DNA from 3 places in the Thalassospira sp. UBA4513 genome. Region 1 is predicted to be linked to each of the others. Evidence: riboswitches for the same ligand, from Rfam matches in the RefSeq annotation. Region 1 holds a riboswitch; each other region holds the start of a gene.

The links. Region 1 has a riboswitch for cobalamin ahead of B2T33_RS07125 (ABC transporter substrate-binding protein). Riboswitches for the same ligand answer to the same signal wherever they lie in the genome.
Region 2: another riboswitch for cobalamin. It lies ahead of B2T33_RS11845 (DUF4198 domain-containing protein); the one in region 1 lies ahead of B2T33_RS07125 (ABC transporter substrate-binding protein).
Region 3: another riboswitch for cobalamin. It lies ahead of cobU (bifunctional adenosylcobinamide kinase/adenosylcobinamide-phosphate guanylyltransferase); the one in region 1 lies ahead of B2T33_RS07125 (ABC transporter substrate-binding protein).

Annotation. Positions count from the first base shown of each region.
Region 1 covers NZ_DGMR01000019.1:112,849-116,864, forward strand. Annotated here, with positions in the region: gene B2T33_RS07115 (ABC transporter ATP-binding protein) at 1-374, opposite strand, end outside; gene B2T33_RS07120 (FecCD family ABC transporter permease) at 371-1,447, opposite strand; gene B2T33_RS07125 (ABC transporter substrate-binding protein) at 1,488-2,513, opposite strand; cobalamin riboswitch at 2,740-2,942, opposite strand; gene B2T33_RS07130 (glucan biosynthesis protein) at 3,115-4,016, shown strand, end outside.
Region 2 covers NZ_DGMR01000030.1:57,890-61,905, forward strand. Annotated here, with positions in the region: gene B2T33_RS11835 (cobalt ABC transporter permease) at 1-368, opposite strand, end outside; gene cbiM (cobalt transporter CbiM) at 361-1,038, opposite strand; gene B2T33_RS11845 (DUF4198 domain-containing protein) at 1,055-1,852, opposite strand; cobalamin riboswitch at 2,023-2,219, opposite strand; gene B2T33_RS11850 (DUF924 family protein) at 2,370-2,912, shown strand; gene B2T33_RS11855 (glycosyl transferase family protein) at 2,972-4,016, opposite strand, start outside.
Region 3 covers NZ_DGMR01000013.1:56,267-60,282, forward strand. Annotated here, with positions in the region: gene cobN (cobaltochelatase subunit CobN) at 1-203, opposite strand, end outside; gene cobW (cobalamin biosynthesis protein CobW) at 302-1,342, opposite strand; gene cobU (bifunctional adenosylcobinamide kinase/adenosylcobinamide-phosphate guanylyltransferase) at 1,377-1,916, opposite strand; cobalamin riboswitch at 1,975-2,165, opposite strand; gene B2T33_RS05760 (hypothetical protein) at 2,614-3,252, shown strand; gene B2T33_RS05765 (histidine phosphatase family protein) at 3,273-3,884, opposite strand; gene cobS (adenosylcobinamide-GDP ribazoletransferase) at 3,915-4,016, opposite strand, start outside.

The sequences.
Region 1 (4,016 bases):
CTGGCAAGGGCTTCGCACACGATGGCGTCGTCGTGCCCTGACCATGGTGTCAGCAAACTAAGATATGGCGTTCGACCAAGCGCGACGGCATCGCGCACGGTAATGCGGTCGATGGTATCGGCCTGTTGTTCGACAAAGCCGATATGACGGGCAAGGTTGCGCCGACCGATTTTCTTCATCGGCTGGTCCCCCAACAATGCCTGCCCGGTCGACGGGGCACGAATGCCGCCCAGAACCGACATCATGCTGGTTTTGCCCGACCCGTTTGGCCCGATCACACCCAGGAACTCGCCGCGTGTCACCCGAAGCGACACGTCGCTGATGATTTTTTTGAATCCGGCATTCCAGCCGACATTGCGTAATTCAAGGCTCATCGCAACACCCGCCCATGACAGAGGATGATCGCAAAGGCCGGTGCCCCGATAAGTGCCGTGATCACCCCGATGGGCAGGACCTGACCATCAAGGATGATGCGCGATACAATATCGGCCGCAACAAGAAACACCGCCCCGATCAGGGCCGAAGCCGGCAACAGAAATCCATGCCGTGTCCCGACAAAGAACCGCGCGGCATGGGGAATGACCAGCCCGACAAAGCCGATAGACCCGACAATACTGACCATCACCGCGGTCATAGAGGCGGCAATGGCAATCAACACCACATAAACCCGGCGCACCGGCACACCAAGGGATGCCGCCGATTCCACGCCAAAGGTAAAGGCATCAAGCGCACGGGAATACCAAAGGCAAACCAGCAAGCCGATAACAGCGACCGGCAGCGCAAGATAGACATCGGGCCAGCGCACGCCGCTTAGATTACCAAGCAACCAGAACATCACCCCGCGTGCCTCGTCCGCCGTGGCGGCCTTGGTCACGATGAAGGACGTCAATGCGTTAAACAGTTGCGACCCGGCAACCCCGGCCAGAATGATGGCACCTGCCCCGCGCCCGGCCGGAATGGCCAAAAGTGCAACAAACCCGAACGCCACCAGCGCGCCGACAAAGGCACCAAGTGACAGGGAAACCATGCCTGCCCCGAACCCCAGAATGGCAACACTGACCGCACCGGTCGATGCCCCGGCCGAAATCCCCAACAAATAAGGATCCGCAAGACTATTGCGCAAAAGCGCCTGCAACACTGCGCCGGATAGCGCAAGGGATGCACCGCAGGCCGCCGCCACCATTGCGCGCGATATCCGGTAATTCCAGATGATCCCGGCATCAATCGGATCAACGTCATAGCCCGCCTGCCAAAGATGATTGGCGATGGTCTGAAGCACGGTGCCAAGGGGAATGTGCGTTTCCCCCTTGGCCGCGGCCATCGCTATGACGGCAACTAGCAAAACCAGGGCGCCAATACTGACACCGGCCCGCACAAGATATGCCCGCCCCGCCAGCGATTGCCGAGGTGGCTGAACCGGCTGCTGCACTGGCGTTGTTTCAAACATTGAATTCTCCGGGCATATCAGGCGCCTTTGGCAGTGCAGGTCAGTTCGAAGCACTCAGTCGTTCGACGGCTTCGGCAAGCGTTTCAATACCATTGATCAGGCGGATGGTCGGATCCATCGACTGGGCGTCCATCACCACGATATTGCCATTACGCACCGCCTTCATCTGACTTGCGACCGGATCGGTTTTCAGGAAATCCATCTTGACCTGCCAGTCATCGGCCGGAAAACGCCGACGGCCCATCTTGCCAATCACGATGATATCAGGATTGGCACGCGCAATGGTTTCCCAGCCAACCGTCGGCCATTCTTCATTGCTGTCGATGATGTTGCGAACACCGAGTTTACCGGCGATATAGCCCGCCGCACCGTTCTTGCCGGCCACATAGGGATCACTGTTGATTTCCGGGCTGGAAAACCAGAAGACGGCGGAAACGTTGTCATGGCCGCTTGCCGTCACACGTTCCAATGAGTTCGCCTGACGTTCCTTCAGGCTGGTAATCAGCGCGTCGCCGCGATCTTCGACATCAAAAATCTGCGCCAGATCGGAAATCTCGCGATAAATCAGATCCATGGTGAAGCCTTCGTGGCGCACCCCGTCACCGCCACCGGCATTGTCCTTGCCCACACAATCAGCGGGTGCGGTGTAGACCGGAATGGACAATTCGTTGAACTGTTCGGTGGTGCCGACGGTGCCCTTGGGCCCGACATGCCACTGATACTGGGTGGCAACCAGTTGCGGCTTTTGCGCGACAACGGTTTCGAACCCCGGATCATTGTCGGCCAGACGCGGCACAGATGCATTCACATCCTTGAATTCATCCATCACCGGGCCAAACCAGACCCCCGTACCCTTGACCTTATCGGCCAGGCCCAGCGAATAAAGAATTTCAGTCGTGCTTTGGCCCAGCGACACCACGCGATCGGGGACCACATCAAATTGCAACACAGTCCCGCAGTTCTCGATACTGAGCGGATATTCGGTTGCGGACGCAAATGAAACAGATGAAATAAGACCAGCGGCAAACACCCCGACCGCCAGTACACGTTTATCGTGATTAATCACTTTTAGTTCCCTCTTGCTGATGCGCTGATCCGGGACCGTTTTGGATGATCCAGTTTCAACACATCGTCAAATGTTATGTTATAACATAACATCACTTTTACTGCTGTCAATGGACTGGCAAAAGTGTCAGGAGATGACGGAAGATGTCGGCCTTAAAGCTTAGAGAACCTGGGCTAAACTATTGGGCCAAGACACGTACCGACATTCTCCGGGGCACCCCGCCCGGTCCGTCGTCTTCGTGTCGGCAGGTCTCCTGGCTTACGGGTCAACGCATTTTCCCTGGCCTTCCCGGGTTGATCCCAGTGGCATTGGTCAGAAAAATGCTCGCCGCCTACAGTTGCGGGGGCAGCTTCGGTTAATGAGCCAATATTCGGCCCACATCGAATTCCCTTTATCCGATATTCGGATACCGACACGTCACGGTTAGATTAAACCAAAAACACGGTCAAGGAAATTGGCAGACCACCAGCGGCATTAACGCCAAGGCTCCATGCATAAAAAGCAATTGATACGACCTTGAATTTGCCATGTTTCATCCCGATTACCTCCACACTGCCGGGTATGCTTTCCCGACACCTCAAACCACAGGAATGTGATGAACATGACGACTTCTGTTGAACGCAGACGCTTTTTGAAATCCATCGCGGCAGCCGGTCTTATCCTGCCGGGAATGTCGATCTATCAGCATGCTTTGGCAGATGTCGACGGCCTTGATCTGGGTTCGGCACAACCGTTTGATTTTGCCGATCTGATTGCACGCGCCAAATCCATAGCCACATCGGCCTATGAGCCGCCCGTTGCGCCAAACCCGGAAATTGTCGGCAAGATCGATTACGACACCCATGGCAAGCTGCATTACAAACGCGACCATTCGCCGTTCTCCGACGGGTCGGGCACCTATCCGCTGACCTTCTTCCATCTGGGTATGTATTTCGCCAAACCGGTGCATATGTACCTTCTGGAAAACGGTCAGGCACGCGAAGTGATCTATAAGCCCGATTACTTTGACATGCCCGAAGACAGCATTGCCCGCCAGTTGCCCGCCAATAGCGGCTTTGCCGGTTTCCGCCTGCATGAAAATCAGGCGCGCGATGACTGGAAAACCCAGGACTGGGCAGCGTTTCTTGGCGCATCGTACTTCCGCGCGATTGGCGATGAAGGCCAGTATGGACTGTCGGCACGCGGCATTGCGGTCAATACCGCGACCTCGGTTCCCGAAGAATTCCCAGATTTCCGTCAATTCTTTATCGAACCGGCCAAAAACCCCGAAGACCCGGTGACAGTCTATGCCCTGCTGGATGGCCCCAGCATCACCGGTGCTTATAAATTCCTGCTTTATCGCGGCGAAGGCGTCACGATGGATGTCGAAAAACATCTGTTCTTGCGCAGAGACATCGAACGGCTTGGCATCGCACCGCTGACCAGCATGTTCTGGTATTCAGAACAGAACAAATCGTTCCGCTTTGACTGGCGTCCGGAAGTACATGACAGCGACGGGCTGGA
Region 2 (4,016 bases), on a different contig from region 1:
GCTGTCGGCGCCTTTGACGATACTGTTTGCGCAGCCTCATCAGCACCCGCTAGGTCCGCTATGGAAAAGATTGCCTCGGCGACGTGCCCTGCCCCGAGATCGGCACGAAAACGCAGATCAACTTGTTGGCTTGGCGTGTAGACAAAGAAACCATCACCATCAGTGGTAACTTCATCAATCTTGTTGCCATCAAGATCAAAGATCTCAACAAGCGTGTTTTCGGCCATGACACCGTTGGAGAAACCGATTTCACCTTCGACGTTTGAACCGCTTGGAAACAGGGATGCGATAACCTTGTGCGCCTGTGCAGGTGTGGTGCCGACCACAAGCATGCCAAGCGCAAAGACCAGCATGAGTGATCTAGCCATTGGATGCCTCGCCCGCCTGCTTTGCACGCAAGGATGCTGCTGGCTGCATCTCGAAACCCGATGTCTGATCGGCGGGTTGCAGCAAGGCCGGTTTGACCTTGGCGATCAGATATACCGATGCCGCTGAAACCAGCCCTTCGACCACCATGATCGGAATGTGGGCAAAGAAGACCAGCTTGGCCGCCGGGACAAACGCATCACCGCTGAGCGCAAGCGAAATCGCGACAAACACCGTTGTCAGCCCGATGGAAAATGCACCGGCACATCCACCAAGCACGGCGGCTGCGACCGGGTTGCTGCGCGACACCATTCCCCGGAACAAAAGCCCCGCCAGCACAGCCGGAAAGGCGATATTGACCGTATTGACGCCAAGAACCGTCAAACCGCCAAAGCCAAAGAAAACCGCCTGAAGCAAGAGACCGACAAAAAGTGCCGGAAACGCGGTCCAGCCAAGCACGAGCCCGGCAAGACCGCTCATGATCAGATGCACACTGGATGGTCCCACCGGCACATGAATAAGCGAGGCAACAAAGAATGTTGCCGACAAAACCCCGGTAGCAGGAATTTTATCGATTGGCAGTTTACGCAGTCCAAGGCCAAGCCCGGCAACTGCAAGAATACCCCCGCCAATCAAGACTTCCGGTGCCAGCGCACCATCAACAATATGCATCTGTTTTGTCCCTCGCCTATTTCACATCATAGGCGCGAACCCACAGGACTGCATCCTGTGAAAGTTCCTTGCCCTGAAATTCTTTTTCAGGGCCGCTGCCAAGTGCTGCAAATCCCCAAAAGCCTGCCTTGGGGACACCAAAAGTGAAATACCCGTTTTCATCGGAAATGGCCACAACCGCACCGCCGGGCATTGGCGATGCCGTTGGGCTTTTGGGGGTATTGCTGGCCATATCGGGTTCTGCTGCCATGTATTCGATTTCGACTTCAACACCGGCGACAGGTTGGCCTTCGCTTAGCACACGGCCGGTAAAGGTCGAACCGGCAATGATGTTGGTTGGTCGATTAAGCGGCAGGATTTCGGTTTTAAGACCTTGCGGTTCCATCCAGTCGGTCGGAATTTCATTGCGGTTCACATAGGACTTCGTGATCTGCTGGATGAAGATATCTTCGCTTTCTTCGAAATACGGTGCCGGGACCACCACCATGACGTAATCACCGCTGCGGCGCAGTGTTAAAGTTGCGTCAAAGGCCGCTGCCGAGTTGGCAATTCCGGTGAAAGTAATCGGCGAAAGCGTTGATTTCAGATCAATTTTCTCACCGCGATTAACCGCATAAAATTCAAACGGCTCGGCCATATCCATGACATGGCCGTTTTCAAACGGGTGCCAGAAAATCAGCTTTACCGGCTGATCCCCGGCCTTGGTCACGTTTACGTTCGGCGTATAGGCCAATTGAAAATGCGCATGCGCCGGCATGGTCGCCGACAGCACGCAGGCGCTTGCAATCGCAAGCCTGCCAAGGGTCTTAAACATATAATCGTCTCTTTCTCAAACGATGCACGCAGGCCAACGGCCCAACGCACAGGGTCAGGACAAAGAACGATAGGATGGCTGGAAGCAAGATTGCGGATCTTCAAAAGACCGTTTGTACCCCTGCAACCTGACGCTCACCCCGGCGTCCAACAGTTTCATACCGGGCAATCAGCACCCGGCAGTCAAAGGCAGGTCTCCTGGCTCACGGTTTGAAAAGCAATGCGCCTTCCCGGTTTGCACCAGTGGCATATGCAATGCTCTGACCGCTTACAGTTGCGGGGGCAGCCGTGGCTTTGTCATGCATGACGCACCACGTTCCCTTTTAAGTTGGTCCAATCGGATCAACACCAAAGACAATGTCATAATCCACGCCGGACGGATTGCTGTCAACTCCCTGCCCCATGGTCCATGACAATCTTTTTGCGGATGGCTTGACGCGCCTTAAACCGGGCGCGAAGATCACCCGCAATTTTGCCGACGGGCCGCAAAAGCCTGCAATCAGATGGGTGGAAACATTATGAAACCTGAAACGGTTCTTGTTTTCTGGTTCAAGGAACTCGAAGAAAAACAGTGGTTTATCAAGGATGAAGCCCTCGATCGCCATATCGCGGAACGCTTTGCCGATTTTCATGCCGCCGCCACGGCCGGAGAGCTTTTTAACTGGCGCAAAACCGCCCATGGACGACTTGCCGAGATCATCGTTCTTGATCAGTTTTCACGCAATATGTACCGCGATCAGCCACAGTCCTTTGCATCAGATCCAATGGCATTGGTGCTGGCACAGGAAGCTGTTTCCTTGAGGCTGGATCGCAAACTGGTCACACCGCAGGAACAGGCATTTCTGTATATGCCCTACATGCACTCAGAATCCGAAATCATTCATGAAGTGGCGGTTGACCTGTTTTCACAGCCCGGCCTTGAGCACAATTCCGAGTTCGAGCTGAAACACAAGAAGATCATTGACCGGTTTGGCCGCTATCCACACCGCAATGAAATACTGGGTCGTCCATCAACGGCAGAGGAAGTGGCGTTTCTCAAAGAACCCGGATCATCGTTCTGAGCATTAAAAAAGGGACGGTTTCCCGTCCCTTTTATTCGATCTCACTTGATCACGGAACATCAGCCGACATCACGGTCGCGATTATCCCACCAGCCCTGCACAAGGCTTTCTGCCTCATCCATGTAATCCGCCTTGCCGGCAAGGAAGGCTGCCATGGCAGCACTGCCCTTGATCTTGGCTTCGGCAGGAATATCTTCTACCTCGCCACGCCAGACAGCCAGGAAGTGCTTTAGCGACACAGGGCTTTGTTCTTCGCCGTCTTTCTCGGTTTTCGACAGCAATGCGGGCCAGCGAACATCATTCAGCTCACCATTATCAAGCATGCGCAGATCGACATGCTTATAGGGTGTTCTTTCGGCTTCGCCGCCACCGCCCTTGATCACACCGATGCGTGGAAGTTCCAAGAGCTTGCCGGTTTCACGATGGACATCAAGAAACGCCGGATGAAACACACCAAGGAAGGCTGCACGCGCATGCAACGGATTAAGCAAACGCAGTAACGTATTGACCGGACTGCGCAACCCAAGAATCGGACGCAATCCAATCAGCTCCTGCAGTTTGGGATGCATGTGACGCAGCGGCAGATATGCAAAGCCCTTCGATGCGATATCAGAACGCGCTTCTTCTGCAGACATGGCAATCGGAAGCTTAAGCGCCTTGATGGCAACTTCTGTGCTGATCCCGTTGACCAGATGCGAGTTATAGCCATGCATCAGCACCGGAACATTATTCTGTGACAGCAAAAGCGCCGACAGCACGAACCAAGGCAGACCACGGGTCCGACCGGCCGCATAGGATGGCCAATCCAGCGCAGGACGCATAAGCGCGTCATCTTTGCTGTCTTCATCCGGTTCAAGGCGCGCGGCCTTGCGCACAGCTTCGATCATGCCAGCCAGTTCTTCGGGCGTTTCAGCACGGTAGCGCAGCATCAAAAGGAATGCGCCAAGCTGGATCGGTTCGACCTCGTCGCGCAGGATCATCGAGAACGCATCAAATGCCTCCTCGCGGGTCAGACTGCGCGAACGGCCCGGCCCACGGAAAAACGTGCGCAGATAGCCAGAAAACGGATGCGCCTCTGGTAAGACATTCTCATCCTCGAGCTGT
Region 3 (4,016 bases), on a different contig from region 1:
TGGCCAAGCTGCAGCAAACTTGCCAGACGCAGTGACGGGGTTTCGTCGCCAAATGCATCGACCAGACGCCCTTGCGCCCCTGCAAGACAGGCAAGTTCGGACTCGGCCGCAGACAGGATCACCACATCGCCGGGTTGCTGTCCAAGGTCGACGGCCTCACTGCCATCTGTGACCATTCCGGGCTGGGCTGCCAATAGATGCATCGCGGGATCCGTATCCTTATGCGTTTGGTCTTAAAACAGGCTGAAACCGGATGATTTTTAGCATCCGGTTTCAGGTGGCTTGATCAGGTTAACTTGGATCAGGCGGCTTTGATGGCGGCCTCGATCGCAGTGCGGTCCAGACCATGCAGGCCAATCACCACCAATTCCGAGCGGCGGGTTTCGCCATCCGCCCACGGACGGTCGAAATAGCGCTGAAAACGTTCACCAACCCCCTGAACCACATGGCGCATCGGTTTGCCCGGCACATCAACGAATCCTTTGATGCGCAGCACGTCAAACTGACGCACGACATCAATCAGGCGCTTCTCAAGGTTGGCCGGATCACTGATCGCATCAAGCGATACGACAAAACTGTCGAAATCATCATGATCATGTTCGTGGCCATCGTCATGATGGCTTGGGCGACTATCAAGGTCATCCTCGGCGGCAGCCCCCAGACCAAGCAGGATGGCGTTTTCAACCCGTGAATGTTCGGTCGCGATAATCTTGACTGACGGCTTTTTCAGCTCTGCACGGATATCGGCTTCGACCTTGCTGCGTTCGGCATCGGTCAGAAGGTCCGTCTTGTTGAGAACCACCATATCGGCACAGTGAAGCTGTTCTTCGAACAGTTCTTCAAGCGGGCTTTCATGATCAAGATTTTCGTCTGCTTCGCGTTGCGCCTGTACCGCGTGATGATCATGGGCAAACAGACCATCACGCAGGGCCGCGCCATCAAGAACCGCCACAACGCCATCAACGGTCACACGCGACCGGACTTCGGGCCAGTTAAACGCCTTTACCAACGGTTTTGGCAGGGCAAGACCAGATGTTTCGATCACGATATGATCAGGCGGCGTTTCACGGTCAATCAGGCCCTGGATGGTAGGCAGGAAGTCATCAGCCACGGTACAGCAGATGCAACCATTGGCCAGTTCAACAACGTCATCTTCTTCGCAGCCTTCAATGCCACAGCCATTGATGATGCCTCGATCCACACCCAGATCGCCAAATTCATTGATGATCAGCGCGATGCGTTTGCCATTGGCATTTTCCAGCATATTGCGGATCATGGTTGTCTTGCCAGCGCCCAGAAAACCGGTAATGACGGTTGCCGGGATTTTGCCCAATTGTGCCATTTCTGAAATCCTTAAAATTCAATAATTTATGTTGTTATTTGACCGACATCGGAATGCCGGCCACCACAAGGGTGACCTTGTCTGCAATCTCTGCAATGCGTTGATGCAGGCGTCCGGCATGATCGCGAAAGGCCCGCGCCATCGCATTTTCCGGCACGATGCCAAAACCAACCTCGTTTGAGACAAAAAGCACCGGCACGACAAGGGTTGGCACCAGATCACAAAGAGCTGCGATCTCGGCATCAATGTCGCGGTCTTCAAGCATCAGATTGGTCAGCCACAAGGTCAGACAATCAACAAGAACAGGCTTGCCGCCTGTGACATTACAGGTCTGCAGCGCCGAACAAAGTTCGACCGGTTCCTCGAGTGTCTGCCAAAGATCGCCGCGTGATTTTTTGTGAAGATCTATGCGGTTGGCCATTTCGTCATCCCAGGCACGCCCGGTTGCGATATATGTGCCACCGCCCGCCTGATTAATGATGTTTTCGGCAAACCGGCTTTTGCCGGATCGCGCCCCGCCAAGGATCAGATGCGTCCCGCCAGAGGGGCCGTCAGGGGGTAAAGTCTGGGTCATCCCGTTTCTTCCTCGCCATGGCCTCCCACCGAGGCCCGATTGCGTCGTCACCTTCCTTCGAATAGTGACACCTTCGGCAGGTTTCCTGGCTGCGGGCATGAAAGCGATCCGCCTTCCCGGTTTCCCGGTGGCTGGTCTGGCGCGTTGGCACCGACCCGGATCTCCCAACCCGATACAGTTGCGGGGGCAGCATCGGCCTTGCACCGATTTCCCATCACCGAACGATGCGCCGAACCTAGCAGGTTTGCCAAAAATGCCAAAGGTCATTCTCGGCACTTAACCCTTCGTTACCACCCCACCCTAATCGGAAGGTCAGTATTTGTAAGAATTGTCTGCTTGAGAGGTCATACCATTTCAGCCAACATCAAGCCGTTGCGCTGGAACTAGGGTCAGGACCTATTAATTTGATTTGAATGGCAGACGTTATATTTGCGAAATCCAAGGAAAAGCCCGCCGGGCGGGTTGGTATCCCGCACAAGGGATTTGACGCTGGAGTTTGCAAATATAACGTCTGCCATTCAAATCAAATTAATAGGTCCTGACCCTAAAGACGGAACAATCCGCAATCTGGCGAAAACCCGGGAAGTAGACTCATCACCCGGATGGCTGCAGGAAATACTGCAACCGAAACTCTTGGGGTAATCTGGATTTTTCAAGACCAATGGCAATACGTTCTCACCTATCCAAAATCCGACAGATGAACGCGCCAACCTGGACCACATCGTCTCGCAAGGACATGTGGCTGGGATTGCTGGACCGTCTGAACAGTCCTGATCGGTCATTTCAGGATTTTCTTGAACAGCGCGCAGCCGATGGCGAGATCACTCTGGCACGCCGCGATGTGCGTGACATCTTTGCCGAGGATGCCTCAAAGGGTGTAATCGCAACCATCATCTGGTCCCATGAACGTGGCATTCGCGTCAATGCGCTTTCGTTGCTTGTGCGCGATATGCCAACCCTAGTGACCCTGATGTCGATCTCGGATTTCGGACAGGACGAGTTGAACGAGCTGCTTTCCCAGCCGGGCATTTCCGTTCCGACTGCCAGCAAGATGTTGTCTGCCTGCGGCAAGACTTATTGCGGAATGCCGGCTGCCATCATTGATGACACCATCATCCAGGTGATTGAAAACGCATCCTTTGCCAGTGATTTCCCGAATGTCGCCAAATTGCGAAGCAAATCACGCAGCCGCCCGGTGCCCTATTATCAGGCCTATCTGCGCGATGTTTTCGACATCTGCGAAAAACATGATCTGAATCCGGATATGGTTGACCGCTATCTGGCAGAACACGCGCTTGATGACATGGCATCCGATATCGAGCTGGCCTCTGCCTGACGGAACATGCCTTAAGCTCCTTAAAAGCGCTGATTGACAGCGGTCACGCGCCAGCCCGGTTCGTCGACACCGTCGATATATTCAAGCGTGGTCAGACCCAACGTGTCGATATGAAATGCCAATGCGGTTTCAAGGGATAAACCCAGTGCATTGGCAAGCATGGCACGCACTGTGCCGCCATGAACGACAGCGACAATGTCGCGCCCGGCCCAATCCGCACTCAATCGGCCAAAGACGGGTCCGACACGGGCAACCACATCGGCAAAGCTTTCACCCTTTGGGGGGTGTTGGCGGGCAAAGTCGGTCCAGAACCGTGTTGTTTCCCCCTTGGGCAAATCATTCCAGTTCTGCAATTCCCAATCACCAAAATGCTGTTCGGCAAAGCCGCTTTCAGCCTGCGGCGCTATGTCTTTATCCATGAACGCCTGCAGACTGCGCGCCGTATCATGCGTACGTGACAGATGGCTGGTTACCCAGACGGCATCACCCGGCAGTTGCCCGGCAAGGGCAGCCAGTGCCTTTTCATCGGAAAGGTCGGCAGGCATGTCACTTTGGCCATAGACCAGCCGTTTCGGATTTTGGACGGGCGCGTGACGCACCAGCCACCAGCGGGTTATTTTCAAACTGCTCACGGCATTCCTTCTTGTTGCTGTGCTGGTTGATCAAAGGGCGGCAATAAAGGCGATACCAACAAACAGTTCGGTCACGATCTGGGTTGCCCCCAGGACATCCCCTGTCTGGCCACCGATCTGCCATTTCGCGAC